Linked DNA regions of Streptomyces ficellus. Each later gene encodes a partner of the first gene's protein in a complex. Links are inferred from orthologs where the notes say so. Each region holds a gene or a part of one and is shown on either strand. Other genes may lie near its edges. The genes, in order: secY and secG.

Region 1 (15,320 bases):
ATGATGTCGCCGTCCTTCAGGACGACGTCGTCGCTGGGGATGCCGTGGACGACGACCTCGTTCACCGACGTGCAGATCGTGGCGGGGAAGCCGCCGTACCCCAGGAAGTTCGACTTCGCCCCGTGGTCGGCGATCACCTTCCGCGCGACCTCGTCCAGGTCCTTCGTCGTCGCGCCCGGCACCGCGGCCTCGCGCGTCGCCGCGTGGATGGCGGCGACGACCAGCCCCGCCTCGCGCATCTTCGCGATCTGCTCGGGAGTCTTGATCTGCACCATGACGGCTGACGCCTTTCCAAGGGAGTACGGGGTGACCTCACAACGATACGGCGGTACGACAGCGGCCGCGGCGCCCCGAAGGGCACCGCGGCCGTCGTACGGAAGCCGGCGGGGTACTACGCGGCCTGCTCGCCCCGCAGCGCCGCCATCGCGCGGCCGGTCACCTCGTCGACCTTGCCGAGCGCGGAGATGGTGACCACCAGGCCCTGGGCCTTGTAGTAGTCGATGATCGGCTCGGTCTGCGTGTGGTAGACCTCGAGCCGCCTGCGGACCGTCTCCTCGGAGTCGTCACCGCGCTGGTACAGCTCGCCGCCGCACACGTCGCAGACGCCCTCGGTCTTCGGCGGGGTGTAGGTCACGTGGAAGACGTGCTTGTCGTTGTTGCGGCACAGCCGGCGGCCGGCGATCCGCTTCACGACCTCGTCCTCGGGGACCTCCAGGTCGAGCACCGCGTCGAGCTTCATGTTCCCGGCCCGGAGCATGACGTCGAGCGCCTCGGCCTGCGACACGTTCCGGGGGAAGCCGTCCAGCAGGAAGCCGTTCACGGCGTCCGGGTGCTCCATGCGGTCCTTGGCCATGCCGATGGTGACCTCGTCGGGCACCAGCTCGCCGGCGTCCATGTAGGACTTGGCCTTCAGCCCCAGCTCCGTGCCCTGGCTGATGTTGGCTCGGAACAGGTCGCCCGTGGAGATGTGCGGGATCGACAGGTTCTTGGCAAGGAACGCGGCCTGCGTTCCCTTGCCCGCACCGGGCGGTCCGACGAGGACGATTCGCATCAGCGGAGGAACCCTTCGTAATTGCGCTGCTGGAGCTGGCTCTCGATCTGCTTCACGGTCTCCAGCCCCACACCCACGATGATGAGGATGCTCGTCCCGCCGAACGGGAAGTTGGCATTGGCGCCACCGAAGCCTGCCAACGCCATCGTCGGCACAAGAGCGATCAGACCCAGATACAGCGAGCCCGGCCAGGTGATCCGGTTGAGCACGTAGCTCAAGTACTCAGCAGTAGGTCGACCAGCCCGGATACCCGGGATGAAGCCACCATACTTCTTCATGTTGTCCGCGACTTCCTCGGGGTTGAACGAGATCGCCACATAGAAGAAGGCGAAGAAGACGATCAACAGGAAGTAGACGGTGATGTAGTAGGGGTGGTCACCCTTGACGAAGTGGGCTTCGATCCAGGTCTTCCAGCCGGAGGTGCCGCTGGAGAACTGCGCGATCAGGGCCGGGATGTAGAGCAGCGACGAGGCGAAGATGACAGGAATCACACCTGCCTGGTTCACCTTGAGCGGGATGTACGTGGACGTACCGCCGTAGGACCTGCGGCCGATCATGCGCTTCGCGTACTGCACCGGGATGCGGCGCTGGGCCTGCTCGACGAAGACCACCAGGGCCACCATCACGAAGCCGATCAGGATGACCGTGCCGAACTCGATCCAGCCCTGCGCGAGCTTGCCGCTGACCTTGATGGCCCACAGGGCGCCCGGGAAGCCGGCGGCGATCGAGATGAACATCAGGATCGACATGCCGTTGCCGATGCCGCGGTCGGTGACGAGCTCACCGAGCCACATGACGACGGCGGTGCCCGCGGTCATGGTGATGACCATCAGGATGGTGACGAAGATCGAGCGGTCCGGGACGACCTGGCCGGCCACCGTGCAGCCGCTGAACAGCGCGCCGGTGCGGGCGGTCGCCACGAGGCCGGTGCCCTGGAGGATCGCGAGGGCGATCGTCAGGTACCGCGTGTACTGCGTGATCTTGGCCGTACCCGCCTGGCCCTCCTTCTTGAGGGCTTCCAGACGCGGGATGACGACGGTCAGCAGCTGCAGGATGATGCTCGCCGTGATGTACGGCATGATGCCGAGCGCGAAGATGGTGATCTGCAGAAGCGCCCCGCCGCTGAACAGGTTCACCAGGCCCAGCAGGCTGTTGCCGCCCTTGCTGGCCTCGTCCACGCACTGCTGGACGGACTGGTAGTCGACACCGGGGACGGGGATGTGGGCCCCGAGCCGGTAGATCACGATGATGCCCAGCGTGAAGAGCAGCTTCTTGCGCAGGTCGGGCGTCTTGAACGCCCGGGCGAACGCGGTGAGCACGGTGCCTCCTGCGACCCCCGCGTTACGCGCGTGAGGGTGACGGTTTGGTAAGTGAGTAGATACAAACACGGCAGCCTTACGCCACGGGGGCAGACTGCCGGGACACTAACAGCGGCTACCATACCCGGCCGTCACGCCCGCGTGAAACGTCGCTGAGGCACGTCAACCACGGGTAAGGCCGATCCCTCCTTGGCGACCGGTCACCCGGTCCCCCACCCAGGGCAACGACCGAGGGCCGCAGTTGATGCCGGACCGTGTGGCGCCTTCGTGAAGATGTCCGAAAGACGCCGTGCGGCGACGGAACGGACGACGGGCGGACGACGGCGCGGACGACGAGGGCGGACATGGCGAAAAAGAGCCTGGCCGACGCCCACGAGGGGCGCCGGCCAGGCTCTCTGCCGTTCGGTGTCCGTCAGGACGAGGCTCAGACGAGCTCGGTGACGGTGCCGCCGGCGGCGGTGATCTTCTCCTTGGCGGAGCCGGAGACGGCGTCGACCGTCACCTGCAGCGCCACGGAGATCTCGCCCTGGCCCAGGACCTTGACGAGGCTGTTCTTGCGCACGGCACCCTTGTCGACCAGGTCGGCAACGGTGACCTCGCCACCCTGCGGGTACAGGGCCGCGAGCTTGTCCAGGTTCACGACCTGGTACTCGGTGCGGAACGGGTTCTTGAAGCCCTTCAGCTTCGGGAGACGCATGTGGAGGGGCATCTGCCCACCCTCGAAGCGCTCCGGAACCTGGTAACGGGCCTTGGTGCCCTTGGTACCACGACCGGCCGTCTTACCCTTCGACGCCTCACCACGACCCACACGGGTCTTGGCGGTCTTGGCGCCCGGGGCGGGACGGAGGTTGTGGACCTTCAGCGGGTTCTGCTCCGCCATGTCAGTCGACCTCCTCGACCGTCACGAGGTGGCGGACGGTGTGCACCATTCCGCGGAACTCGGGGCGGTCCTCCTTGACGACCACGTCACCCAGGCGCTTGAGGCCCAGGGAACGCAGGGTGTCGCGGTGGTTCTGCTTGCTGCCGATGTACGACTTCGTCTGCGTGACCTTGAGGCGAGCCATTACGCACCCGCCCCTGCACGCGCACGCAGGAGAGCCGCGGGGGCGACGTCCTCGAGGGGCAGACCACGGCGGGCCGCGATCTCCTCGGGACGCTGCAGACCCTGGAGGGCCGCCACGGTCGCGTGCACGATGTTGATCGCGTTGTCGGAGCCCAGGGACTTCGACAGGATGTCGTGGACGCCGGCGCACTCGAGAACGGCGCGCACCGGGCCACCGGCGATCACACCGGTACCGGGGGAAGCAGGCTTGAGCAGGACGACGCCCGCGGCCTTCTCACCCTGGATGGGGTGCGGGATGGTGCCCTGGATACGGGGGACCTTGAAGAAGTGCTTCTTGGCCTCCTCCACACCCTTGGCGATGGCGGCCGGCACCTCCTTGGCCTTGCCGTAACCGACACCCACGGTGCCGTCACCGTCGCCCACCACGACCAGCGCGGTGAAGCTGAAGCGACGACCACCCTTCACAACCTTGGCGACGCGGTTGATCGCGACAACGCGCTCAACGTACGCGGTCTTCTCGGCGGCAGCAGCGCCGCCGTCACGGCCCTTCCGGTCCCGCCGCTCGCCGCCACCGGCACCGCTTCCGCGGCGCTGGGGTCCAGCCATTGGAATTACCTCTCTTCGTTTTCCGCTGAGCTACGGAACCGGCTCAGAACTTGAGCCCGGCTTCGCGGGCGGCGTCCGCCAGGGCGGCGATGCGCCCGGCGTACTGGTTGCCGCCACGGTCGAACACGACAGCCTCGATGCCGGCAGCCTTGGCACGCTCGGCCACGAGCTGGCCGACCTGCTTCGCCTTAGCCGACTTGTCGCCTTCGCCGCCGCGGATGGACGCGTCCAGGGTGGACGCCGACGCGAGGGTGTGACCCGCGATGTCGTCGATGACCTGAGCGGTGATGCCGCGGTTGGAACGCGTGACGACCAGGCGCGGACGCTCGGTCGTACCCGCGATCTTCTTGCGGATGCGGATGTGGCGACGCTTCAGAGCAGCGCCCTTGTAGGCCTTGCCCTTGGCAATCTTCACGCCGTATGCCATGGCTTACTTACCAGCCTTTCCGACCTTGCGGCGGATGACCTCACCCGCGTACTTCACGCCCTTGGCCTTGTAGGGGTCGGGCTTGCGAAGCTTGCGGATGTTCGCGGCGACCTCGCCGACCTTCTGCTTGTCGATGCCCTCGACCGAGAACTTGGTCGGCGACTCGACCTTGAAGGAGATCCCCTCGGGGGCCTCCACCAGGATCGGGTGGCTGTAGCCGAGCTGGAACTCCAGGTTGGAGCCCTTCGCGGCCACGCGGTAACCGACACCGCTGATCTCGAGCGCCTTCGTGTACCCCTTGGTCACACCGGTGATCATGTTGGCCACCAGCGTGCGGGACAGGCCGTGAAGGGCCTTGTTCTGACGCTCGTCGTTCGGACGGGTGACGTTGAGAACGCCGTCCTCGCCCTTAACGATCTCGATCGGCGCGGCGACGGTGTGGCTCAGGGTGCCCTTGGAACCCTTCACCGTGACCGTGCGGCCCTCGATGGTGACGTCCACGCCGGCGGGAACCGTGATGGGGAGCTTGCCGATACGCGACATTGGCTTTTCCTCCGTTCCCGACTACCAGACGTAGGCGAGGACTTCCCCACCCACGCCCTTCTTCTGCGCCTGCTGGCCGGTCAGGAGGCCGTGGGACGTGGAGATGATCGCCACGCCCAGACCGCCGAGGACCTTCGGCAGGTTGGTGGACTTCGCGTAAACCCGCAGACCGGGCTTCGAGATCCGCTTGATGCCCGCGATGGAGCGCTCACGGTTCGGACCGAACTTCAGCTCGAGGACGAGGTTCTTGCCGACCTCGGCGTCCTCGACCTTCCAGCCCGTGATGAAGCCCTCCTGCTGGAGGATTTCCGCGATGTGAGACTTGATCTTGCTGTGCGGCATCGTCACGGAGTCGTGGTACGCCGAGTTCGCGTTACGCAGACGAGTCAGCATGTCTGCGATGGGATCAGTCATGGTCATGAATTGGCCTTCGGCCTCTCTCGCCGGGGTTTCCTGTATGCGCCATCCCTCTCCCCGCTCATGGGCGGGACGGGTGCGGTGCGGGGACCTACGGCGTAGTAAGTCGTACGGGCGGCAGGCGCCCAACCCCACAAGCCTACGGCATGCGGGTGTGGGCTCCTGCCGACCAGATGCTTACCGAGAGACTCCGGAATCCCTGATGAAGGGGATTACCAGGAGCTCTTGGTCACGCCCGGCAGCTCGCCACGGTGAGCCATCTCACGGAGGCACACGCGGCACAGGCCGAACTTGCGGTAGACGGAGTGCGGACGACCGCAGCGCTGGCAGCGGGTGTACGCGCGCACGCCGAACTTGGGCTTGCGGGCAGCCTTCGCGATGAGAGCCTTCTTCGCCATCTCGCTTACGCCTCCTTGAACGGGAAGCCGAGGTGACGGAGGAGCGCACGGCCCTCTTCGTCGTTGGTCGCCGTGGTCACCACGGTGATGTCCATACCCCGGACACGGTCGATCTTGTCCTGGTCGATCTCGTGGAACATGACCTGCTCCGTGAGACCGAAGGTGTAGTTGCCACGGCCGTCGAACTGCTTGGGGGACAGGCCGCGGAAGTCGCGGATGCGCGGAAGCGCCAGCGACAGGGTGCGGTCCAGGAACTCCCACATGCGGTCGCCACGGAGCGTGACGTGGGCACCGATCGGCTGGCCCTCACGCAGCTTGAACTGCGCGATGGACTTGCGGGCCTTGGTGACGGCCGGCTTCTGACCGGTGATCGTGGTGAGGTCCTTGATGGCACCCTCGATCAGCTTGGAGTCGCGGGCGGCGTCGCCCACACCCATGTTGACCACGATCTTGACGAGGCCGGGAACCTGCATGACGTTCTCGTACGAGAACTCCTCACGCAGCTTGCCCGCGATCTCCTCGCGGTACTTCGTCTTGAGACGCGGAGTGGTGGTGGTAGCCATCAGATGTCCTCACCCGTCCGCTTGGCAACGCGGATCTTGTTGCCCTCGTCGTCGAAGCGGTAACCGACGCGCGTGACGACCTTGTTGCCGTCCTTCTCCACGACGAGCTGAACGTTGCTCACGTGGATGGGGGCCTCGGTCGTGACGATGCCACCGGTCTGGGAACCGCGAGCGGTCTGACCGGCCTTGGTGTGCTTCTTGACCCGGTTGACACCCTCGACCAGGACACGGTCCTCGCGGGGGAAGGCCGCGATGACCTTGCCCTGCTTGCCCTTGTCCTTACCGGTGATGACCTGGACCAGGTCGCCCTTCTTGATCTTCATGCTTACAGCACCTCCGGCGCGAGCGAGATGATCTTCATGAACTTCTTCTCGCGCAGCTCACGGCCCACGGGGCCGAAGATACGGGTGCCGCGAGGGTCGCCGTCGTTCTTCAGAATGACGGCGGCGTTCTCGTCGAAGCGGATGTACGAGCCGTCCTGGCGGCGGCGCTCCTTGACGGTGCGAACGATGACCGCCTTGACGACGTCACCCTTCTTCACGTTGCCACCGGGGATCGCGTCCTTGACGGTGGCGACGATGACGTCACCGATGCCCGCGTAGCGGCGACCGGAACCACCGAGAACACGGATGCAAAGGATCTCCTTGGCACCAGTGTTGTCGGCGACACGCAGTCGCGACTCCTGCTGGATCACGTCTATCTCCTGATTGTCTGCCGGTTCCCGGCAGGGGCTCCTCCGGAGAGGTCGGCCCCTGCCGAGCCTGGCGGAACGAACTCGGGGGAAACCCCCCGAGCGATTACTTGGCCTTCTCGAGGATCTCGACGACGCGCCAGCGCTTGCTCGCGGACAGCGGCCGGGTCTCCATCAGGAGGACACGGTCGCCGACACCCGCGGCGTTCTGCTCGTCGTGCGCCTTGAGCTTGTTCGTACGGCGGATGACCTTGCCGTACAGCGCGTGCTTGACGCGGTCCTCGACGGCGACGACGACGGTCTTGTCCATCTTGTCGCTGACGACCAGACCCTCACGGGTCTTGCGGAAACCGCGAGCGGTCTTCTCTTCAGTCACGTTGTTCTCGCTCATCAGGCGCTCTCCACCGTCTCGATGCCCAGCTCACGCTCGCGCATCAGGGTGTAGATCCGGGCGATGTCCTTACGGACGGACTTGAGCCGACCGTGGTTCTCGAGCTGCCCGGTCGCCGCCTGGAAGCGGAGGTTGAACAGCTCTTCCTTGGCCTCGCGGAGCTTGGCAACAAGCTCCTCGTTGCCCAGCTCGCGCAGCTCGGACGCCTTGGTACCGGCCGACATCACGCTTCACCTGCCTCGCGCTTGACGATCCGGCACTTCATCGGCAGCTTGTGGGCCGCGCGAGTCAGAGCCTCACGTGCAATCTTCTCGTTCGGGTAGGACAGCTCGAACATGACCCGGCCCGGGTGCACGTTCGCGACCCACCACTCGGGGGAACCCTTACCGGAACCCATGCGGGTCTCGGCGGGCTTCTTCGTCAGCGGGCGGTCCGGGTAGATGTTGATCCAGACCTTGCCGCCACGCTTGATGTGGCGGGTCATCGCGATACGAGCCGCCTCGATCTGGCGGTTGGTCACGTACGCCGGAGTCATGGCCTGGATGCCGTACTCGCCGAACGCAACCGTCGTACCACCCTTGGCCATACCGCGGCGCTTGGGGTGGTGCTGCTTGCGGTGCTTGACCCTACGGGGGATCAGCATTTCGGTCAGGCCTCCGTTCCGGTGCTCTCAGCAGCCGGAGCGGCGGCGGGAGCCTCGGCCTTGGGGGCCTCGGCAGCCTGAGCCTGCTGCGGCTTGCGACCGCGTCCGCCACGCTCGCCACCGCGGCCACCGCGGCCGGCCGGGCGGTCAGCGCCACCACGGGCCGGGCGGTTGCCCGCACGGGCAGCAGCGTTCTCGGCGCGGACCTCGGCGATGTTCTTGACGTCGCCCTTGTAGATCCAGACCTTCACGCCGATGCGGCCGAAGGTCGTCTTGGCCTCGAAGAAGCCGTACTCGACGTTCGCGCGCAGCGTGTGCAGCGGCACACGACCCTCGCGGTAGAACTCCGAGCGGGACATCTCGGCGCCGCCGAGACGGCCACCACACTGGATCTTGATGCCCTTGGCGCCCGCCTTCATGGCCGACTGCATGCTCTTGCGCATGGCACGGCGGAAGGAGACGCGGGAGGACAGCTGCTCCGCCACGGCCTGGGCCACGAGCTGAGCGTCGACCTCGGGGTTCTTGACCTCGAGGATGTTCAGCTGGACCTGCTTGCCCGTGAGCTTCTCGAGGTCACCGCGGATGCGGTCGGCCTCGGCGCCACGGCGGCCGATGACGATGCCGGGACGAGCGGTGTGGATGTCCACCCGCACGCGGTCACGGGTGCGCTCGATCTCCACCTTCGAGATGCCGGCGCGCTCCATGCCGGACGTCATCATCCGACGGATGGCGACGTCTTCCTTGACGTAGTCCTTGTACAGCTTGTCGGCGTACCAACGCGACTTGAAGTCGGTGGTGATGCCGAGCCGGAACCCGTGCGGGTTTACCTTCTGGCCCATTACCGGGTTCCTTCCTTGCTGCTGACGACCACGGTGATGTGGCTGGTCCGCTTGCGGATCCGGTAGGCACGGCCCTGGGCACGCGGACGGAACCGCTTCAGGGTCGGGCCCTCGTCGACGTACGCCTCGCTGATGTACAGCGAAGAGGCGTCCGTGTGGTCGTAGTTGTGCGCGGCGTTGGCGATGGCGCTGTCCAGCACCTTGCCGACCGGCACGCTCGCGGCCTGCGGGGCGAAACGCAGGACCGCCTGAGCCTCCGTGGCGTCCATGCCACGGATGAGGTCCACCACGCGGCGGGCCTTCATGGGCGTGACGCGGATGTACCGCGCCTGGGCCCTGGCTTCCATGGTTGTCCCTTCGGTGTTAGTCATAGTCGATTCCACCCCGCCTTAGCGGCGCTTCGACTTCCGGTCGTCCTTGACGTGACCCCGGAAGGTGCGCGTCGGCGAGAACTCGCCGAGCTTGTGGCCGACCATCGACTCGGTGACGAACACCGGGATGTGGGTCTTGCCGTTGTGCACCGCGATCGTGTGGCCGAGCATGGCCGGGACGATCATCGAGCGGCGGGACCAGGTCTTGATGACGTTCTTGGTGCCGGCTTCGTTCTGCGAATCCACCTTCTTGATCAGGTGGTCGTCGACGAAGGGCCCCTTCTTGAGACTGCGCGGCATCTAAACCCGCTCCTAGCGCTTCTTGTTCGTCTTGCGGCGGCGGACGATGTACTTGTTGCTCGCCTTCTTGGGAGAACGAGTACGACCCTCCTTCTGACCCCACGGGGAGACCGGGTGGCGACCACCGGAGGTCTTGCCCTCACCACCACCGTGCGGGTGGTCAACCGGGTTCATCGCCACACCGCGGACGGTCGGGCGGACGCCCAGCCAGCGCTTGCGGCCGGCCTTGCCCCAGTTGATGTTCGACTGCTCGGCGTTGCCGACCTCGCCGATCGTGGCGCGGCAGCGGACGTCGACGAGACGGATCTCGCCGGACGGCATGCGCAGGTGGGCCATCTGGCCCTCCTTCGCGAGCAGCTGCACGGAGGCACCCGCGGAGCGGGCGAACTTGGCGCCACCGCCGGGACGGAGCTCGATCGCGTGGATCGTGGTACCGACCGGGATGTTGCGGATGGCCAGGTTGTTGCCGGGCTTGATGTCGGCGCCGGGGCCGTTCTCGACCCGGTCGCCCTGGTTCAGGCCACGCGGAGCGATGATGTAGCGCTTCTCGCCGTCCACGTAGTGGAGGAGCGCGATGCGCGCGGTGCGGTTGGGGTCGTACTCGATGTGAGCGACCTTGGCCGGCACGCCGTCCTTGTCGTGACGACGGAAGTCGATCACGCGGTAGGCGCGCTTGTGGCCACCGCCCTGGTGACGGACGGTCACACGACCGGTGTTGTTACGGCCGCCCTTGCTGTGCAGGGGGCGGACCAGCGACTTCTCCGGCGTGGACCGCGTGATCTCGACAAAGTCGGCGACGCTGGAGCCACGACGGCCCGGAGTCGTCGGCTTGTACTTGCGGATACCCATTTCTCAGTCCTCGTCCGATATTCGGACGATCCAGACCGCCGTCAGGCGGTCGGACCGCCGAAGATGTCGATACGGTTGCCCTCAGCAAGGGTCACGATGGCGCGCTTGGTGTTGGCGCGCTTACCGAAACCGGTGCGGGTGCGCTTGCGCTTGCCCTGGCGGTTGATCGTGTTCACCGACGTGACCTTGACCGAGAAGACCGACTCGACGGCCTGCTTGATCTGGGTCTTGTTCGCGGTCGGCGCCACGATGAACGTGTACTTGTTCTCGTCGAGCAGCGCGTAGCTCTTCTCGGAGACGACCGGCTTGACGAGAACGTCACGCGGGTCGGAGAAGGTCTTGCTGGTGATCTCGGCCATCAGGCCTCGCTCCCCTCGTTGTCATCGGCCTTGGGGCCAGACACGAAGGACTCGAAGGCGGCCTTGGTGAAGACCACGTCGTCGGAGACGATCACGTCGTACGTGTTCAGCTGGCCCGGCTCCAGGATGTGAACCTGGGGCAGGTTGCGGGCGGACAGCCACGCGGCCTCGTCGGCGCGCTCGACGACCAGGAGCAGGTTCTTGCGCTCCGAGATCTTGCCGAACAGCGTCTTGGCGGCCTTGGTGGAGACCTCGCCCTCGACCACGCCGGTGACGACGTGGATGCGGGAGTGACGCGCCCGGTCCGAGAGGGCACCGCGCAGGGCGGCGGCCTTCATCTTCTTCGGGGTGCGCTGCGAGTAGTCACGCGGCACGGGGCCGTGGACCACGCCACCGCCGGCGAACTGCGGCGCACGGGTCGAACCCTGACGGGCGCGGCCGGTGCCCTTCTGGCGGTACGGCTTCTTGCCACCACCGCGGACTTCGCCACGGGTCTTGGTCTTGTGCGTGCCCTGACGGGCAGCGGCCAGCTGGGCGACGACGACCTGGTGGATCAGCGGAACGCTGGTCTTGGCGTCGAAGATCTCCGCGGGGAGCTCGACGGTCCCGGCCTTGTCGCCTGCCGGCGAAAGGATGTCAATGGTGCTCATCGGTTACCTCAGGCCCCCTTGGCCGCGGTACGGACCAGGACGAGGCCGCCGTTCGGACCAGGAACCGCACCCTTGATCAGGAGCAGACCCTTCTCCGCGTCAACGGCGTGGACGGTCAGGTTCTGGGTGGTGACCCGCTCGTTGCCCATGCGGCCCGCCATGCGGAGGCCCTTGAACACACGGCCCGGGGTGGCGCAGCCACCGATGGAACCGGGCGAGCGGTGCTTGCGCTGGGTACCGTGTCCGGCGCCCAGGCCACGGAAGTTGTGGCGCTTCATGACACCGGCGAAGCCCTTGCCCTTGCTCTTGCCGGTGACGTCGACCTTGACGCCCGCCTCGAAGACCTCAGCGGTGATCTCCTGGCCGAGCGTGTACTCGGAGGCGTCAGCGGTGCGGATCTCCACCAGGTGGCGGCGCGGGGTGACGTCGGCCTTGGCGAAGTGACCCTTGAGGGGCTTGTTCACCTTGCGCGGGTCGATCTCGCCGAAGGCGATCTGGACCGACTCGTAGCCGTCGGTGTCGTTGCTGCGGACCTGGGTGACGACGCAGGGCCCGGCCTTGACGACGGTGACCGGGACAACCCGGTTGTTCTCGTCCCAGACCTGGGTCATGCCGAGCTTCTCGCCCAGGACGCCCTTAATGTTCTTAGCCATCTCGCGCGTCACCTCAGAGCTTGATCTCGATGTCGACGCCGGCCGGCAGGTCGAGACGCATCAGCGAGTCAACCGTCTTCGGCGTGGGGTCGAGGATGTCGATGAGGCGCTTGTGCGTGCGCATCTCGAAGTGCTCGCGCGAGTCCTTGTACTTGTGCGGCGACTTGATGACGCAGTACACGTTCTTCTCAGTGGGCAGCGGCACCGGGCCCGCGACCGACGCACCAGTGCGCGTCACCGTCTCGACGATCTTCTTCGCCGACGAGTCGATGACCTCGTGGTCGTAGGCCTTGAGCCGGATGCGGATCTTCTGTCCCGCCATGGCTACTCAGTAGTCCTGTCTCTCGTAACGCTCTGGAACCTGGCGGGCCGCTCCTCCTGGGCCTCACGGCCTGGGAATCGCAGCTCCTCCTCCGACCCACGCGGTCGGGCGTGTCGCATCCCCTCCACGTAGCTCTCCCGAAGGATTTCCCAGCTGAGGGGGTGCGGGCCCGAGGACCGCGCTGTGCTCTGTGAAGAGCGTCGGGGGCGGAACACCCACCGGGTGCCTGGTCGGCGCCCCGCTGACACTTCCCGGAAGATTCCCGTACGTCCGCCCCTGCACCTCTCGGTACAACGCATGGGGCGACGAGTACTGTGGGACTCGCTTCCGGTCCTCCCGGCGGGAGGCGCGCAGCATCGGCACTCAACCGAGCAACCCGGACAGTCTGCCATACGGGGCCATGCCGACGCCAATCGAGCCGAAGAGATTACCCCGGCGGGCTCCCGCGTCAAACCACGGCACGCGGAGGCCCGGGTTCCGGGCTCCTTCGGGCGCGTCCGTCAGGTGCGGCTGACCGTGCCGCACCAGTCGGGCTGCTCGGCGAGCGGCTTGGTGCGGTCGTAGGGGTCGAACGCCTTGCCGGTGCCACCGCCGTCCTCGCCCGCCAGGAGGTCCGAGGTGAACCGCGGGTGCAGGAAGCCGTCGTGGGCGCGGGAGCAGTCGTCGTTGCCGGCGCTCTCGTCCATGCGCAGCACCGACAGCTTGCCGGGCGTGGCGCGGAACGTCACGGGGTCGTGCAGGGCGAGGGTCATCTGGCGGCGCACGACGGTCCGGGCGACCTCCGTGGAGCCGGGCGCCGCCTTCACCACCGGGTAGACGAACGTGTAGTCGGCGTGCACCCGCATCTCGCCGGCGCGCTCGCCCTTCCCGTACGTCAGCGTGCCCCGGACCTTCACCACGTCACCCGCCGGAACGACCTCGGAGGGGTCGAAGCGGCTGAAGAGCCACAGGGGGTCGCTGTCCGGGCCGGGGTCGGCCAGGGCCTTCTCCAGCGCGCCGCGGCCGCTCGGCTGCAGCGGGTCCAGCAGGTCCAGCGCGGCCCGGGGGTGCTCGCCCCGGAGGGTCGCCGGGTCCAGGTTGGCGGCGACCAGAAGCTTCTTGGTGTTGTCCAGCGCCTGGGCGACCTGCTGCCTGGTCATCCCGGCGACGGCCTCCGCCCCGGGCACCTCGATGCCGTCGGCGCCGTCCGCCCAGCCGGCGGCGGGCGAGCCCCGGAAGGGCTCCTTGAGCGTGGGGACGTCACCGGCGCCCGCGCCCGCCAGGGGCGCGGTGGCCTCGGCGTGGCCGGTGCCGCCGAACCGGTCGGTGACCAGCTCGGGGCGTACGGCGACGACGACGAGCCCCGCCGCCAGCAGCACCCCGAGGGCGCCGGTCCAGCGCCTGCGCCGGGTGGCGCGGCCGTCGGGCTCCCGCCAGGCCGGGCCGGTGCGCCAGCCCTCGGGCTGCGCGGGGCGGGCGGTGCGCCCGGCGCGCCGCTCCCGCTCGTCGGCCGACGGCTCCTTGGGCGCGTCCGCCCCGTGGCCCTCACCCGCCTCGCGGAGGAAGCGCGCCCATTCCTCGTCGGACACCGACGACCCGTCCTCCGGCCGTTCCTCCGCCGCGCCCCTGCCCATGGCCCCCACCCCAGTCGTCCGTATGACGGGCATATTTGATCACGCCGGTCGTGGCGCCCCGTTGACGATGCGCCCGATCCCGTCGAGCAGGGGGCCGAGGCCGAACTCGAAGAGGGCGTCGAGGTCGAGGTCGTAGCCGTCCTCGAACTCCATGAGGGTGCGGCTGAGGGCCGGGTAGCGCCCCGAGGTGACGACCTCGCGCATCGCCGCCTCCTGGCCCGCCATCCACTCGTCCTCGGTGAGGCCGGTGGCGGCCAGGGCCTGGGTCTCGCGCTCCAGGTGGACGGCGATGCCCTGGACGTAGGTGTAGATCAGCAAGTGGATGTCGAACCGGGTCCGGGCGTCCAGGCCGCTGTCCGCCAGCGCGCCGAGCACCCATTCACCGTGCGCCATCAGGTTCGGCAGCACGAGCGGGCGGCTGAGCGGCCCGATCTGGGCGACCCACGGGTGCCGCCGGCACACCTCCCACAGGGCGCGCGCCCCGGTCTCCATCCGTCCCCGCCAGCCCTCCGGCGGTTCGGCCGGGTGCCCGACCTCGCCGTACGCGGCGTCCGCCATCAGGGCGACGAGCTCGTCCTTGCTGCCGACGTGCCGGTACGGGGACATGGCGGCCACGCCGAGGCGGGCGGCGATGCCGCGCATGGAGAGGGCGGCGAGTCCTTCGGCGTCGGCGATCTCGATGGCCGCCCGGACCACGCGGGCCCGGGTGAGCTCCGGTTCGGCGGCGGTGGCGGCCCGCTCGCGCCCGGCGGGCGCCTCCTGCCCGCCGGGCGCTCCGGCGACCACGGTGCCCACGCGCGGGCGGGCCTCGACGGCGCCCTCCAGGCGGAGCGCCGTGAGCGCCTTGGTGGCGGTGGCGAGGGCCACGCCCCACTCCTGGGCGATCTGCCGGGTGGAGGGGACGCGGTCGCCCGGGCGGAGGTCGCCGTCGGTGATGCGCCGCCGGATGTCGGCGGCGATGCGGAGGTAGGGGGGCTGGTCCCCGGGGGGTCGCGTCATGTTTTTTTTCCGCCTCCTTCGCCGGGCCGACGGCCCTGTACTAGGGCAGACCCTAGCAGCGGCGATCGGCCCTGTTCACCCTCTGACCTAGTACAGGGCGGTGCTTAGGCGCGTGTCGAGCGCGCTTGGCAGGGTTGTGTGTACGCCGTACATTCAGTGGCGTACACCGTATCGAAAGGAGCTGGACCATGCAGTCCGTACTTGTCTCCGGTGCCGGTATCGCCGGATCCGCCCTCGCGCACCTGCTCCACCG
Region 2 (15,351 bases), 2.7 Mb from region 1 along the record:
CCAACCGGCTGGCCAACTTCGACGACGCCAACCTCCGCCGGTCGGCCCGGGCCGCGGTGGCGGCCGGCGCCCGGGTGCAGCGCGCCCTGGAGATCCTCGGCGAGGAGGTGCCTGAGCACCTGGCGGCGGCCGGCCGGCTGCGCATGGAGCACAAGCAGGCGTCCCTGGAGGAGCTGGGCGCGCTCGCCGACCCGCCGCTGACCAAGGACGCGGTCGCGGGCCGTATCCGCCGCCTGCTGGCGATGGCCGACAAGCGGGCCCAGGACCTGGGGATCCCCGGCACGGAGTCCAACCTGACGGAGGAGATGGCCGACGGCCTCGTCGGCTGAGGCCTCTCGTCGTGCCCGCCGCCGCCCCGCCCCGGGCGGCGGCGGAGTCCGGCCGGGCCGCCCGAGGCGGTATTGACATGATCATGAGGTGTCACGAGCCTGGCGCCTGTCCACTTCCGTGGCAGACAACAGCAAGGGGGGCACATGAGACGCAGAGCGAGATCGATCCTCGCCGCGGCTTCACTGCTGATGACCGGGTTGGTGGCGGCACCCGTCGCCGGGGCGGAGCAGCGGGACGACGGGTCCGGTGAAGGCGGCGGCACCCTGTCCGTATGGCGCGCAGAGGTGACCAAGGAGCAGGTCCCGCTCCTGCTCGACGCGGGCGCCGACGGCCACGAGCTGAGCGAACAGGTGCCCGAGAAGGGCACCGCCACCGTCGAGCTGTACCTCACCGAACGGCAGGCCGAGACCCTGCGCGACCGGGGCGTCGGCGTCACCGGGCACGATCTCACCCGGGCCGCCGAGAAGCGCGTCGCCGCCGCCGGCGACGGCGTGTTCCGGCCGTACGGCGGCAAGGGCGGGCTCAAGGAGGAGATCCTGGCGACCGCCCGGGCCCACCCGGCCCTCACCAAGGTCGTCAGCATCGGCAAGACGGTCAAGGGCCAGGACATCCTCGCCCTCAAGCTCAGCAAGAACGCCAAGCGGACCAGGGACGGCGCCAGGCCCGCCACCCTCTACGTCTCCAACCAGCACGCCCGCGAGTGGATCACGCCCGAGATGAACCGGCGCCTGCTCCACCACTACCTCGCCGGGTACGGCCAGGACCCCCGCATCACGAAGATCGTCGACACCACCGAGCTGTGGTTCGTCCTCTCCGCCAACCCCGACGGCTACGACCACACCCACGCCTCCCCGGCCAACCGCCAGTGGCGCAAGAACCTCCGCGACAACAACGGCGACGGGAGGACCGCCCCCGGCGACGGCGTCGACCTCAACCGCAACTTCTCCTACAAGTGGGGCTACGACGACGAGGGTTCGTCGCCCGACCCGGCCGACGAGACCTACCGCGGCACCGGCCCCATGTCCGAGCCCGAGACGAAGGCGCTCGACGCCTTCCAGAAGCGGATCGGCTTCCAGTACGGGATCAACTACCACTCCGCCGCCCAGCTCCTGCTGTACGGCGTGGGCTGGCAGGTCGCCACCGACACCCCCGACGACGTCGCCCTCAAGGCGCTGGCCGGCACCCCCGAGAAGTCCGCGGTCCCCGGCTACCGCCCGCAGGTGTCCTCCGAGCTCTACACCACCAACGGCGAGGCCGACGGACACGCGGCGAACGTCAACGGCATGCAGATGTTCACCCCGGAGATGTCCACCTGCGCCACCGCCTCCCGCGTCGACCCGAACGACGCCTGGGAGCCGGCCGACTGCGCGTCCGTCTTCACCTTCCCCGACGACGAGAAGCTGATCCAGCAGGAGTTCGCCAAGAACGTCCCGTTCGCCCTCGCCGTCGCCGAGTCCGCCGCCCGCCCCGACGACCCGGTCTCACCCGTGGGCAACGCCGCCCCCGCCTTCGTACCCGACGCCTTCACCACCTCCTACGCGTACGACGGCGCCGACCAGGAAGTCGCCGTCACCGCCCGCAAGTCGCTGCGCGACAAGGAGCTCAAGTACCGCGTCAACGGCGGCCGCACCCACGACCAGCGCCTCAGGGCCTGGAAGGGCGGCGAGACGTACGGCGGCGAGGACAACCTCTACTACGACGAGTACCGCGCCGAGGTCCAGGACGGCGAACCCGGCGACACCGTCGAGGTCTGGTTCACCGGCCGCACCCGCGACGGCAAGCGCGTCACGTCCACCCCCTTCACCTACACCATCGCCGAGCGGCCCCGCGGCGACGTCCTGGTGCTCGCCGAGGAGGGCGGCACCGCACCGGCCCGGCACGGCGCCACGTACACCAAGGCGCTGAAGGACAACGGCCGCAGGGGAGTCGTGTGGGACGTCGCCACCCAGGGCACGCCCCACCCGCTCGGCGTGCTCGGCCACTTCCGCACGGTCGTCTGGTACACCGGCGCCGAACGGCCCTCCGGCCCCACCATGCTCGCCGTGCGCGACCACCTCAACGAGGGCGGCAAACTGATCAACGCCGGTGAGCAGTCCGGCGGACTCGTCGACATCGGCCGCGCCGACTCCAACGACTTCGCCCAGTACTACCTCGGCGCCCACCGCCGCTCCGGGATGGCGTCCCCCGACGCCTTCCGCGGCACCGGCCGCTTCGCCGGCACGGCCGCCCCCCTCGGGGACGCGGCCGGCAACCCGCTCGACGGCGCCGGCGCCTACACCGTCACCTCCGACACCCTCGACCCGGACACGTTCCCGCAGTTCCGCAGCGCCGCCGCGGGCGACTACCCCGGCGTCCGGGCCCCCTTCGAGCCGTACGAGGGCGAGACCTTCGCCGCCGCCCGGCACGCCGACAACGCCTGGATGCGGCTGACCCGGACCGTCGACCTGGCCGGCACCGCCGCGGCGGAGAGGCCCACCCTGACGTTCCGGCTCAGCCACGACACCGAGCCCGGGTACGACCACGTGATCGTCGAGGCCCGCACCGTCGGCCAGGACGACTGGACGACCCTGCCCGACACCGGGGGCCGCTCGTCCAGCGCGGTCCCGGCCGACTGCGCCGAGGGCTACTACCTCGCCGGCCACCCCTTCCTCGCGCACTACCTGACGCTCGGCGAGGACGGCTGCACCGCCACCGGCACCACCGGCGCCTGGCACGCCTTCACCGGCACCTCGGGTGGCTGGCAGCCGGTGTCGCTCGACCTGAGCGCCTACGCCGGCAAGCGGGTCGAGCTGTCCGTCTCGTACGTGTCCGACCCCGGGACCGGTGAGACCGGCGCCTTCGTCGACGGCACCGAACTGGTCGTCGGCGGTGCCGTCCGGGACACCGAGGGGTTCGAGACCTCCCTCGGCACCTGGTCCGTCCCCGGCCCGCCCGCGGGCAGCCCGGGCAACGCCGGCGACTGGGCCCGGTCACCCGCCCTGTTCCGCTCCCACGCGGCCGTCACCACCCGCGACACCGTGCTGCTCGGGTTCGGACTGGAGCACGTGACCGACCCGGTGCAGCGCGGCCGGCTGCTGGGCGGGGCGCTGGCCGCGACCAGGCGCTGACGAGCGCACGCCCGCTCCGAAGAGCACACCACCGCTGACGCTCGGTAGCCGCCCGGACGCCCCGGGGGACCGTACTGTCCAGTAGGGCAGGGTTCCGGTCCACCGGGCGCGTCCGGGTGCGCTAGATGTCACTCCGCCGCCTGGAGGGAGGTAGGGTCGTAAGCGGTCGGGGACATCCCAAATAGCAACTCGCCGGGCGTCGAAACCCGGCGTACCTAACGAGGAGATCGGTTCGTGACGATCCGCGTAGGCATCAACGGCTTTGGCCGCATCGGTCGTAACTACTTCCGCGCGCTGCTGGAGCAGGGTGCAGACATCGAGATCGTGGCTGTCAACGACCTGGGTGACACTGCGACCACGGCCCACCTGCTGAAGTACGACACCATCCTGGGCCGCCTCAAGGCCGAGGTGACCCACACCGCCGACACCATCACGGTCGACGGCCACACCATCAAGGTGCTCTCCGAGCGCAACCCGGCCGACATCCCGTGGGGTCAGCTGGGCGTCGACATCGTCATCGAGTCGACCGGCATCTTCACCAAGAAGGCCGACGCCGAGAAGCACATCGCCGGTGGCGCCAAGAAGGTCCTCATCTCGGCTCCGGCCACCGACGAGGACATCACCATCGTCATGGGCGTCAACCAGGACAAGTACGACGCGGCCAACCACCACGTCATCTCCAACGCCTCCTGCACCACCAACTGCGTGGCGCCGATGGCCAAGGTCCTCGACGAGAACTTCGGCATCGTCAAGGGCATGATGACGACGGTCCACGCGTACACCAACGACCAGCGCATCCTGGACTTCCCGCACAAGGACCTCCGCCGCGCCCGCGCCGCCGCGGAGAACATCATCCCGACCTCGACGGGCGCCGCGAAGGCCACCGCCCTGGTCCTGCCGCAGCTCAAGGGCAAGCTCGACGGCATCGCCATGCGCGTCCCGGTCCCGACCGGCTCGGTCACCGACCTGGTCCTGGAGCTCGACCGCGAGGTCACCAGGGACGAGATCAACACCGCCTTCCAGAAGGCCGCCGAGGGCCAGCTCAAGGGCATCCTCGAGTACACCGAGGACCCGATCGTCTCCTCGGACATCGTCAACTGGCCGGCCTCCTGCACCTTCGACTCCCAGCTGACGATGGTCCAGGGCAAGCAGGTCAAGGTCGTCGGCTGGTACGACAACGAGTGGGGCTACTCCAACCGCCTCGTCGACCTCACCGTCTTCGTCGGCGGCCAGCTCTAAGAAACCGGGCAGCAGGGCAGGCACTTCGATGTGAGCGCAGGGCTCGGGCAGCGCAACGCCGCGCTGCACGGGCCCTGACGCTTGCGTCGATCTTCCAAGGAGTACGGAGTAAGAGGACAGATGAAGACGATCGACGAGCTTCTGCGTCAAGGGGTCGAAGGCAAGCGGGTGTTCGTCCGCGCCGACCTCAACGTGCCGCAGGAAGGCACCACCATCACCGACGACGGCCGCATCCGCGCCGTCCTGCCCACCGTCAAGGCGCTGACCGAAGCCGGTGCCAAGGTCGTCGTGGCCTCGCACCTCGGCCGCCCCAAGGGCGCCCCGGACCCGGCCTTCACGCTGCGGTTCGCCGCCGCGCGCCTCGGCGAGCTGCTCGGCCGCCCCGTCTCGTTCGCCGGCGACACCATCGGCTCCGAGGCCCACGCGGCCGTCGAGGGCCTGGCCGACGGTCAGGTCGCCGTCCTGGAGAACCTCCGCTTCAACGCCGGCGAGACGTCGAAGGACGACGCCGAGCGCGCCGAGTTCGCCGCCCGCCTCGCCGCCCTCGCCGACGTGTACGTGGGTGACGGCTTCGGTGCCGTGCACCGCGGTCACGCCTCCGTGTACGACCTGCCGCGCCTGCTGCCGGCCTACGCCGGATACCTCATCGCCACCGAGGTCGGCGTCCTGAGGAAGCTCACCGACGACGTCAAGCGCCCCTACGTCGTCGTCCTCGGCGGAGCCAAGGTCTCCGACAAGCTCGGCGTCATCGACCACCTGCTGGACAAGGCCGACCGCATCCTCATCGGCGGCGGCATGGCGTACACCTTCCTCAAGGCCAAGGGCCACGAGGTCGGCATCTCGCTGCTCCAGGAGGACCAGGTCCCGGCCTGCCTGGAGTACCTGGCGCGCGCCGAGGCCAAGGGCGTGGAGTTCGTGCTCCCCGTCGACGTGCTGGTCTCGGCCGAGTTCCCGGACCTGAAGACGAAGGCCCCGGCCAACCCGACGCTGGTCGCCGCCGACGCGATCCCGGCCGACCAGGAGGGTCTGGACATCGGTCCCGAGACCCGCAAGCTGTACGCATCGAAGCTCGCCGACGCGGCCACCGTCTTCTGGAACGGCCCCATGGGCGTCTTCGAGCACCCCGACTACGCCGAGGGCACCAAGGCCGTCGCCCAGGCGCTCGTCGACTCCCCGGCCTTCACGGTCGTCGGCGGTGGCGACTCCGCCGCGGCCGTCCGGACCCTGGGCTTCGACGAGAACGCATTCGGCCACATCTCGACCGGCGGCGGCGCGAGCCTCGAGTACCTCGAAGGCAAGACGCTTCCCGGCCTCGCCGCACTGGAGGACTGACCCTCAATGACCGTCCGCACCCCGCTGATGGCGGGCAACTGGAAGATGAACCTCAACCACCTCGAGGCCATCGCCCACGTCCAGAAGCTCGCCTTCGCCCTGACCGACAAGGACTACGAGGCCGTCGAGGTGGCCGTCCTCGCACCCTTCACCGACCTGCGGTCCGTCCAGACCCTGGTCGACGGCGACAAGCTGAAGATCAAGTACGGCGCCCAGGACATCTCGGCGCACGACTCCGGCGCGTACACCGGTGAGATCTCCGGCGTGATGCTGGCCAAGCTGAAGTGCGCGTACGTGGCCGTCGGCCACTCCGAGCGACGGCAGTACCACGGCGAGTCCGACGAGGTCTGCAACGCCAAGGTGAAGGCGGCCTTCCGCAACGGCCTGGTCCCGATCCTCTGCGTCGGCGAGGGCCTGGACGTCCGCAAGGCCGGTGAGCAGGTCTCCCACACGCTCGCCCAGCTCGACGGCGGCCTGAAGGACGTCCCGGCCGAGGAGGCCGAGACCATCGTCATCGCCTACGAGCCGGTGTGGGCCATCGGCACCGGCGAGGTCGCCACACCCGAGGACGCCCAGGAGGTCTGCGGGGCCATCCGCGGGCGGCTCGCCGAGCTGTACTCCAAGGAGCTGGCCGACAAGGTCCGCATCCAGTACGGCGGCTCCGTGAAGTCCTCGAACGTGGCCGCGATCATGGCGCAGCCCGACGTGGACGGCGCCCTGGTGGGCGGCGCGGCGCTGGACGCGGACGAGTTCGTCAAGATCGTCCGGTTCCGCGACCAGTGAGTAGGGTCCCCCTGCCGGTGAGTATGCGGTAGGGCGGAATCGTCGTACCCTTGCGGGGGCCGAGGCTCTTTCCCCAGGAGCGAGCCTGGGCCCCCGTCGTCCGCAGACGTCCGACGTCCGACAGTCGTGTCGACAGTCCGTGTAGTCCGAGAATTGCCAGGAAGTAGGGTCCAGCCGTGGTTATGGGGTTCTCGATCGCCCTCATCGTCTTCAGCGCGCTGCTGATGCTGCTGGTGCTGATGCACAAGGGGAAGGGCGGCGGCCTCTCCGACATGTTCGGTGGCGGCATGCAGTCGTCCGTCGGCGGGTCCTCCGTCGCCGAGCGCAACCTGGACCGCATCACCGTGGTCGTCGGTTTGCTGTGGTTCGCGTGCATTGTCGTACTTGCTCTCCTGATCAAGCTGGACAACTGACGTCTCGGTTCCGCGTCCCGGGAAGGGGTGTAACTCCAATCACTGGACGCGCGTTGGGCCTTACGTAGACTGGGGCATCTTCGAGCACCATCACGCAGGGAGTTACAACCGTGGCAAGTGGCAACGCGATCCGGGGAAGCCGGGTCGGCGCGGGGCCGATGGGGGAGGCCGAGCGGGGCGAGTCCGCGCCGCGACTCCGCATCTCCTTCTGGTGCTCGAACGGGCACGAGACGCAGCCGAGCTTCGCGAGTGACGCGCAGGTCCCCGACACCTGGGACTGCCCGCGGTGCGGGTTCCCGGCCGGCCAGGACCGGGACAACCCGCCGGACCCGCCGCGCACCGAGCCGTACAAGACGCACCTCGCGTACGTACGGGAGCGGCGCAGCGACGCGGACGGCGAGGCGATCCTGGCCGAGGCGCTGGCCAAACTCCGCGGCGAGATCTGAGCGACCGAGGGCCCTGTAGGTGGAATCCACCGGCAGGGCCCGCTGTGTTGTGCGCGGCATCGCCGATGCTCGGTCCGCGCTTGCCTTCGCCACCCCGGCGCCGCAGATCAATTAGGTTGGAAGGGCAGCGGGGCAAGCAGGCAGGCACGAGAAAGTGGGCTGATGTCCGAGATGAACGCAGCAAGCCGCACCAGGCTCAACCGGATGCCCGAGTGGACGGCGCTCGGCAAGCACCGGGAGCAGTTGGGGCAGACGCACTTGCGTGAACTGTTCGCGGCCGACCCGGCGCGCGGCACCGCGTACACGCTGCGGGTCGGCGACCTGTATCTGGACTACTCCAAGCAACTCGTCACGGACGAGACGCTGCGGCTGCTGCGCGAGCTGGCCGCCGCGACCGGAGTGGCGGAGCTGCGGGACGCCATGTTCCGCGGAGACAAGATCAACACCACCGAGAACCGGGCGGTCCTCCACACGGCGCTGCGCGCCCCCCGCGAGGCCGTGGTCGAGGTCGACGGCGAGAACGTGGTGCCGGGTGTGCACGCGGTGCTCGACAAGATGGCCGCGTTCTCGGAGCGGATCCGCTCCGGCGAGTGGACCGGCCACACCGGCCGTCCCATCAAGAACGTCGTCAACATCGGCATCGGCGGCTCCGATCTGGGCCCGGCGATGGCGTACGAGGCGCTGCGCGCCTACACCCGGCGGGACCTGACCTTCCGGTTCGTCTCCAACGTGGACGGCGCCGACCTGCACGAGGCGATCCACGACCTGGACGCGGCCGAGACGCTGTTCATCATCGCGTCCAAGACGTTCACCACCATCGAGACCATCACCAACGCCACTTCCGCCCGCGACTGGCTCCTCACCGAGCTGAGGGCCGGTCAGGAAGCCGTCGCCAAGCACTTCGTCGCCCTGTCGACCAACGCCGGCAAGGTCGAGGACTTCGGCATCGACACGGCCAACATGTTCGAGTTCTGGGACTGGGTGGGCGGCCGCTACTCCTACGACTCCGCCATCGGCCTCTCCCTGATGATCGCCATCGGGCCGGAGCGGTTCCGGGAGATGCTCGACGGCTTCCACCTGGTCGATGAGCACTTCCGCACGGCCCCGCCGGAGGAGAACGCGCCACTGCTGCTGGGTCTGCTGGGCGTCTGGTACGGGGCGTTCTTCGACGCCCAGTCCCACGCCGTCCTGCCCTACAGCCACTACCTGTCGAAGTTCACCGCCTACCTCCAGCAGCTCGACATGGAGTCCAACGGCAAGTCCGTCGACCGCGACGGCAACCCGGTCGACTGGCAGACCGGCCCCGTCGTCTGGGGCACGCCGGGCACCAACGGGCAGCACGCGTACTACCAGTTGATCCACCAGGGCACCAAGCTCATCCCGGCCGACTTCATCGGCTTCGCGAAGCCGGTCGACGACCTGCGGCCCGGCCTGGTCGCCCAGCACGACCTGCTGATGGCGAACTTCTTCGCCCAGACCCAGGCGCTGGCCTTCGGCAAGACGCCCGACGAGGTCCGTGCCGAGGGTGTGGCGGAGGAGCTGGTGCCGCACAAGACCTTCCGCGGCAACCACCCCACCACCACGATCCTCGCCGACGAGCTGACCCCTGCCGTCCTCGGCCAGCTCATCGCGCTGTACGAGCACAAGGTGTTCGTCCAGGGCGCCGTCTGGAACATCGACTCCTTCGACCAGTGGGGCGTCGAACTCGGCAAGGTGCTCGCCAAGAAGATCGAGCCCGTCCTGACCCGGGGCGAGGGCGGCGACCAGCTCGACAGCTCGACCGCCGCACTGGCTGACCGGTACCGGACCCTCCGGGGCAGGTGACCGGATGACGGGGGAGGACGCGGTGCGGCTGCGGCCGCCGGACCGGGCGCTCAACGAGCGGGCCGTCGGCTGGTGGCGTACGCGGCTGCTGCTGCTGACCGGGGTGCCCGTGCTCGTGCCGGCTGTGCTCGGCGCGCTGCTCGAGCCGGCCAGGCCCTGGCTGTGGGGGCCCGCCGCGGCCCTGGCCGTGACCGGGCTCGGCTGCGCCGCGTTCCTCCCCCGCTGGTGGTTCAGGGTCCACCGGTGGGAGGTCACCGACGAGGCGGTCTACGTCCGGACGGGGGCGTTCTGGCAGGAGTGGCGTATCGCGCCGATGTCCCGGATCCAGACGGTCGACACCGTGCGCGGGCCGCTGGAGCAGGCGTTCCGCCTCGCCACGGTCACCGTGACCACCGCGTCCTCCAAGGGCGCCGTCCGCATCGAGGGCCTCGACCACGAGCTGGCCGCGGACCTGGCCGAACGGCTGACCCGCATCACCCGGGACACGCCCGGGGACGCGACGTGAGCAGCGGCTCCGGTCCCCGCGCCGGGGACGCCGACACCCCCGGCACCACCACGCACACCACCCACAACGACGGGTGGCTGCGGCTCGACAAGCGGGCCGTCCTGGTGACCGCCCTCGTCGCCGCCGGAGTCGCCTGGGGCGTCTGTGTGCCGGTGCTGCTCGGCCTCAGCGGCGGCACCTGGCTCCGGGAGGGGCCGCTGCGGGGCGCCCGCGCCCTGCTGCTGCTCGCCGCGGCGGTGGTCTTCGTGCTGGGCGGCGCCGCGCTGGAGTACGTCCGCTGGACCCGCACCCGGTACCGCATCGGGCCCGAGCGTGCCGAGCTCCACAGCGGACTGCTGCTGGTCAAGCGCCGGTCGCTGGCGCGGGAACGCATCCGCAGCGTCGACCTGACGGCCCACCCGCTGCTGCGCGTCCTCGGCCTGGTCAAGGTCCGGATAGGCACCGGCGAGCACACCGGGGGCGGCGAGTCCACGCTGGAGCTCCACCCGGTCAGCAGGGCGGAGGGCGAACGGCTCCGGCGTGAACTGCTCGCCCGGCCCCCGGAGCCCGCCCGGCGCGCCCACCCGGACGGCGAGCTGGCCGCCCTGGACCCCCGCTGGATCCGGTACGCGCCCCTGTCGTTCGTCGCCCCGCTGCTCGGAGGCGCGGCGGCGGGCGGTCTGATGCAGGTCAGCGAGTGGTTCGGCGCCCAGGACGACGTGATCGACTGGGTGGGTGACCGGTTCCGGGACACCCCCGTCCTAGGGGTCGTCCTCGCGCTCGCGGCCGCCGCCCTGCTCGCCGGCGTCGTCGGCGCCCTCGGCCTGTGGGTCGAGATGTGGTGGAACTACCGGCTGGAGCGCGAGCCCGGCGGCACCCTCCGGGTGCGGCGCGGTCTGCTCACCACCCGTTCCGTCTCCATCGAGGAGCGGCGCCTGCGCGGAGTGGAGCTGGTCGAACCGCTCGGCGTGCGGCTCTGCGGCGCGGCCCGGGTGGACGCCGTGGCCACCGGGCTCGCCGCGGCGGGCGACGACCGGCACGCCGACCACAAGACGCTGCTGCCCCCCGCGCCCCGCCCGCTGGCGGACGCCGTCGCCGCACAGGTCCTCCGGGAGGCGGGCCCCCCGACCGGCGCGCCGCTCACCGCCCACCCCCGCGCGGCCCGGGCCCGGCGGCTGAGGTGGGCCGTGGGCGCCGCGACGGTGCCGGTCCTGGTCCTCGCCGTCCTCGGCGCCGCCCTCAGCACAGTGCTGCTCCACGCCGCCGTGGCCTGCGCCCTGCTGCTGCCGCCGCTCGCGGTGCTCCTCGCCCTCGACGCCTACCGCAGCCTGGGCCACGGGACCAGCGGTGACTACGTGGTCGCCCGCTCCGGCACCGTACGCCGCGCCACGGTCGCCCTCCAGCGGGGTGGCGTCATCGGCTGGACGGTGCGGCAGTCGTACTTCCAGCGCCGCGCGGGCCTCGTGACGCTGACGGCCACGACGGCGGCGGGCGCGGGCGCGTACCACGTCCACGACGCGGACCGGTCCGAAGGGCTCACGTTCGCCGCGGCGGCCGTACCGGGGCTCCTGGAGCCGTTCCTGGAGCGCGCCCCCGGTTCGGTACCGGACGACGCACCGGGCACCGACCGAACGCGCCGAGGGCCCGGCACCCCCGCGTCAGCGGGTGAACCGGGCCCTCCACAACGTGACGTGACGAAGCGTCAGGAAACCGACGGCCGTTCCTGAGCGGCCGGCAGCCGCGCCGCGGCCGCCTCGTCCAGCAGCCACAGCGTCCGCGACGTGCCGTACGCGCCGGCGGCCGGGGCCTGCATCTCGCCCGCGCCCGACAGGGCGACCGCCACCGCCTGTGCCTTGTCCTCGCCCGCCGCGAGCAGCCACACCTCGCGCGCCGCCCGGATCGCCGGGAGCGTCAGCGAGATCCGCGTCGGCGGCGGCTTGGGCGCACCGTGCACACCGACCACCGTGCGCTCCGTCTCCCGTACCGCCGGAAGCTCCGGGAACAGGGAGGCGACGTGCGTGTCCGGGCCGACGCCCAGCATCAGGACGTCGAACGCGGGGACGGGGCCCTCGTCGTCCGGCCCCGCGGCGGCGGCCAGTTCGGCCGCGTACGCGTCGGCCGCGGCGTCCACGTCCTTGCCGTGTCTGCCGTCGAGCACCGGCATGGTGTGCACCCGCGCCGGGTCGAGCGGAACGCCGTCGAGCAGTGCCGCCCGCGCCTGGGTGTCGTTCCGGTCGGGGTCGCCCTCCGGGAGGAACCGCTCGTCGCCCCACCACAGGTCCAGGCGCGACCAGTCGACCGCGTCCCGGGCCGGCGCCGAAGCCAGCGCGGCCAGCAGGCCGTTGCCGTTGCGACCGCCGGTGAGGACGACCGAGGCGGTGCCGCGCGCGGCCTGGGCGTCCACGATCGCCGTGATCAGCCGGGCCGAGGTGGCCCGGGCCATCAGCTCCTTGTCGCGGTGGACGACGAGCTCCGGTCCGGTCACTTGGCCGCCGCCTTCTTGGCCGGGGACTTTGTCGCGGCCTTCTTCGCCGCCGGCTTCTCCTCGGCGGACCGGTCCTCGCCGGACCGCTCGTCCGGTTCCGCCGCACCGCCGCCGGCGGGCCGTGCCGCCTCGCCGAGCCGGTCCACGCCGTAGCGCAGCGCCGAGGCGTAGGTGTCGTCCGGGTCGAGCCGCCGCAGCTCCTCGGCGATCAGCTCCGAGGTCTCCCGGCGCTTGAGCGCGACCGACCGGTCCGGCTGGCCCTCGATGCACAGGGTGGCCAGGGTGGCGTCCGGCCGGTGCAGCACGATGGGCCCGCAGGTGGTCTCCATGCGTACGGCGGTCAGGCCGGGGCCCGCGGAGGCCGAGCGCTTGACCGGGATCTTCAGCCGGTCCGCCAGCCACATGGCCAGCAGCTCGACGCTCGGGTTGAACTCCTCGCCCTCCACCTCGGCCGCGGTGACCTCGCACGTGACCTGGTCCAGGGCCGCCGCGAGCATCGAGCGCCACGGGGTGATCCGGGTCCAGGACAGGTCGGTGTCGCCGGGCGTGTAGGCGGCGGCGCGCGCGGTCAGGTCCCGCACCGGGTGCTCGGAGGCGTAACTGTCGGTGACGCGCCGCTGCCCGAGGGCGCCCAGCGGGTCGTTGGCCGGGTCGGTCGGGCCCTGCACCGGCCACCAGACGACCACCGGGGCGTCGGGGAGGAGCAGCGGCAGGACCACCGACTGGGCGTGGTCGATGACCTCGCCGTACAGCCGCAGCACGACCGTCTCGCCGGTCGAGGCGTCGGCGCCGAGGCGCACCTCGGCGTCCAGGCGGGCGTTGGCCCGGTCGCGCGGCGAACGCGAGGGGCGCTTGATGACCACCAGGGTGCGCGAGGGGTGCTCGCGGGACGCCTCGTTGGCGGCCTTCAGCGCGTCGTAGGCGTTCTCCTCGTCGGTGACGATGACCAGGGTGAGGACCATGCCGATGGCGGGTGTGCCGATGGCGCGGCGCCCCAGCACCAGGGCTTTGTTGATCTTGCTGGACGTGGTGTCCGTCAGGTCGGTCTTCATGGCCGGCGCCAGCTCCGTCCGTCTCGTGCGAGCATCTCGTCCGCCTCGACCGGACCCCAGGTCCCGGACTCGTACTGCGCGGGCTTGCCGTGCCGGTCCCAGAACTGCTCGATCGGGTCCAGGATCTGCCAGGACAGCTCGACCTCCTCCGTGCGGGGGAAGAGGTTGGCGTCCCCGAGCAGGACGTCGAGGATCAGCCGCTCGTACGCCTCGGGGCTGGACTCCGTGAAGGACTCGCCGTACGCGAAGTCCATCGAGACGTCCCGGACCTCCATCGAGGTGCCGGGCACCTTGGAGCCGAACCGCAGCGTCACGCCCTCGTCCGGCTGGACCCGGATGACCAGCGCGTTCTGGCCCAGTTCCTCGGTCGCCGTGTGGTCGAAGGGGGAGTGCGGGGCGCGCTGGAAGACGACCGCGATCTCGGTGACGCGGCGGCCCAGCCGCTTGCCGGTGCGCAGGTAGAAGGGGACGCCCGCCCAGCGGCGGTTGTCGATCCCCAGCTTGATCGCGGCGTAGGTGTCGGTCTTCGACTGCGGGTCGATGCCGTCCTCCTCCAGGTAGCCGACGGCCTTCGCGCCGCCCTGCCACCCGGCCGCGTACTGGCCGCGCACGGTGGACTTGCCGAGGTCCTTGGGCAGCCTCACCGCGCCCAGCACCTTGGTCTTCTCGGCCGCGAGCGCGTCCGCGTCGAAGGAGGCCGGCTCCTCCATCGCGGTCAGCGCGAGCAGCTGGAGGAGGTGGTTCTGGATGACGTCACGGGCGGCGCCGATGCCGTCGTAGTACCCGGCGCGCCCGCCGATGCCGATGTCCTCGGCCATGGTGATCTGCACGTGGTCCACGTAGGACCGGTTCCAGATCGGTTCGAAGAGCGTGTTGGCGAAGCGCAGCGCCAGGATGTTCTGGACGGTCTCCTTGCCCAGGTAGTGGTCGATGCGGAAGACCTGGTCGGGCGAGAAGACCTCGTGGACGATCTCGTTGAGCTCCTTGGCGGAGGTCAGGTCGTGCCCGAACGGCTTCTCGATGACCGCGCGCCGCCAGGCGTCGCCCTTCTCGTCGGCCAGCCCGTGCTTCTTGAGCTGCTGGACGACGAGGGGGAAGAACTTGGGCGGCACGGAGAGGTAGAAGGCGAAGTTGCCGCCGGTGCCCTGCGCCTGGTCCAGCTCCTCCATCGTCTTCTTCAGGGTCTCGAACGCCTCGTTGTCGTCGAAGTTGCCCTGGACGAACCGCATCCCCTGGCTGAGCTGCTGCCACACCTCCTCCCGGAAGGGCGTGCGGGCGTGCTGCTTGACGGCCTGGTACACCTCGTCGGCGAAGTCCTCGTCCTGCCACTCGCGCCGGGCGAACCCGATCAGCGAGAAGCCCGGCGGCAGCAGGCCCCGGTTGGCGAGGTCATAGACGGCGGGCATCAGCTTTTTCCGGGACAAATCGCCCGTAACGCCGAAGATCACCAGGCCCGACGGCCCCGCGATGCGCGGGAGCCGTCGGTCTGCGGCGTCACGGAGCGGATTCGCTCCATGAACTGCGTTCAAGGTTTACGCCTCCGAAGGGGCGAGGCGCTTGAGCTCCGCCTCGGTCGACTTGAGCAGGTCGTTCCAGGACGCCTCGAACTTGTCGACGCCCTCGTCCTCCAGCAGCTGCACGACCTCGTCGTAGCCGATGCCCAGCTTCTCCAGGGCCGCGAGGTCGGCCCGCGCCTGGTCGTACGTACCGGCGATGGTGTTGCCGGTGATCGCACCGTGGTCGCCGGTCGCCTCCAGGGTGGCCTCCGGCATGGTGTTCACCGTGCCCGGCGCGACCAGCTCGTCGACGTACAGCGTGTCCTTGTACGCAGGGTCCTTCACGCCCGTCGAGGCCCA

Evidence for each region.
Region 2: the proteins of secY (region 1) and secG are in contact, whole or in part, in a crystal structure (PDB 5AWW), measured with the Thermus thermophilus proteins. The link is inferred for Streptomyces ficellus from one-to-one orthologs. Residues at the interface, in WP_096411648.1 of Thermus thermophilus: Leu14, Gln16, Arg17, Phe20, Ile34, Pro35, Pro37, Ile72, Arg108, Arg109, Asn112, Gln113, Arg116, Ile117, Ile120, Pro145, Gly146, Trp147, Phe152, Phe155, Val156, Val159, Thr160, Val162, Ala163, Gly164, Ala166, Leu167, Trp170, Glu173; in WP_223903268.1 of Thermus thermophilus: Tyr5, Ile9, Tyr12, Leu13, Ala16, Leu19, Val20, Val23, Leu24, Gln26, Glu27, Pro28, Gln30, Gly31, Ala32, Asp34, Leu35, Met36, Gly37, Gly38, Ser39, Ala40, Asp41, Leu42, Phe43, Ala45, Arg46, Val48, Tyr53, Thr56.

Annotation. Positions count from the first base shown.
Region 1 is NZ_CP034279.1:2,958,371-2,973,690, forward strand. The notes cover bases 211-3,049. They hold secY (preprotein translocase subunit SecY), read right to left. Parts: upstream 2,371-3,049; coding sequence 1,051-2,370; downstream 211-1,050. Other genes in these bases: map (type I methionyl aminopeptidase), read right to left, coding at 211-275; EIZ62_RS12780 (adenylate kinase), read right to left, coding at 392-1,051; rplO (50S ribosomal protein L15), read right to left, coding at 2,795-3,049. In the rest of the region: more of map, read right to left, coding at 1-210; more of rplO, read right to left, coding at 3,050-3,250; rpmD (50S ribosomal protein L30), read right to left, coding at 3,252-3,434; rpsE (30S ribosomal protein S5), read right to left, coding at 3,434-4,039; rplR (50S ribosomal protein L18), read right to left, coding at 4,083-4,466; rplF (50S ribosomal protein L6), read right to left, coding at 4,470-5,009; rpsH (30S ribosomal protein S8), read right to left, coding at 5,031-5,429; EIZ62_RS12825 (type Z 30S ribosomal protein S14), read right to left, coding at 5,639-5,824; rplE (50S ribosomal protein L5), read right to left, coding at 5,830-6,387; rplX (50S ribosomal protein L24), read right to left, coding at 6,387-6,710; rplN (50S ribosomal protein L14), read right to left, coding at 6,713-7,081; rpsQ (30S ribosomal protein S17), read right to left, coding at 7,185-7,469; rpmC (50S ribosomal protein L29), read right to left, coding at 7,469-7,693; rplP (50S ribosomal protein L16), read right to left, coding at 7,693-8,112; rpsC (30S ribosomal protein S3), read right to left, coding at 8,118-8,951; rplV (50S ribosomal protein L22), read right to left, coding at 8,951-9,298; and 9 more genes. UniProt on the Bacillus subtilis protein: The central subunit of the protein translocation channel SecYEG. Consists of two halves formed by TMs 1-5 and 6-10.
Region 2 is NZ_CP034279.1:5,648,783-5,664,133, forward strand. Bases 5,719-8,588 are described here. They hold secG (preprotein translocase subunit SecG), read left to right. Parts: upstream 5,719-6,973; coding sequence 6,974-7,204; downstream 7,205-8,588. Other genes in these bases: EIZ62_RS25250 (phosphoglycerate kinase), read left to right, coding at 5,719-6,008; tpiA (triose-phosphate isomerase), read left to right, coding at 6,015-6,791; EIZ62_RS25265 (RNA polymerase-binding protein RbpA), read left to right, coding at 7,315-7,650; pgi (glucose-6-phosphate isomerase), read left to right, coding at 7,822-8,588. Also shown: DNA-binding protein WhiA, read left to right, coding at 1-329; EIZ62_RS25240 (M14 family metallopeptidase), read left to right, coding at 474-3,437; gap (type I glyceraldehyde-3-phosphate dehydrogenase), read left to right, coding at 3,672-4,676; more of EIZ62_RS25250, read left to right, coding at 4,797-5,718; more of pgi, read left to right, coding at 8,589-9,474; EIZ62_RS25275 (PH domain-containing protein), read left to right, coding at 9,479-9,979; EIZ62_RS25280 (PH domain-containing protein), read left to right, coding at 10,057-11,685; pgl (6-phosphogluconolactonase), read right to left, coding at 11,661-12,443; glucose-6-phosphate dehydrogenase assembly protein OpcA, read right to left, coding at 12,440-13,495; zwf (glucose-6-phosphate dehydrogenase), read right to left, coding at 13,492-15,024; tal (transaldolase), read right to left, coding at 15,028-15,351. UniProt on the Bacillus subtilis protein: Involved in protein export. Participates in an early event of protein translocation.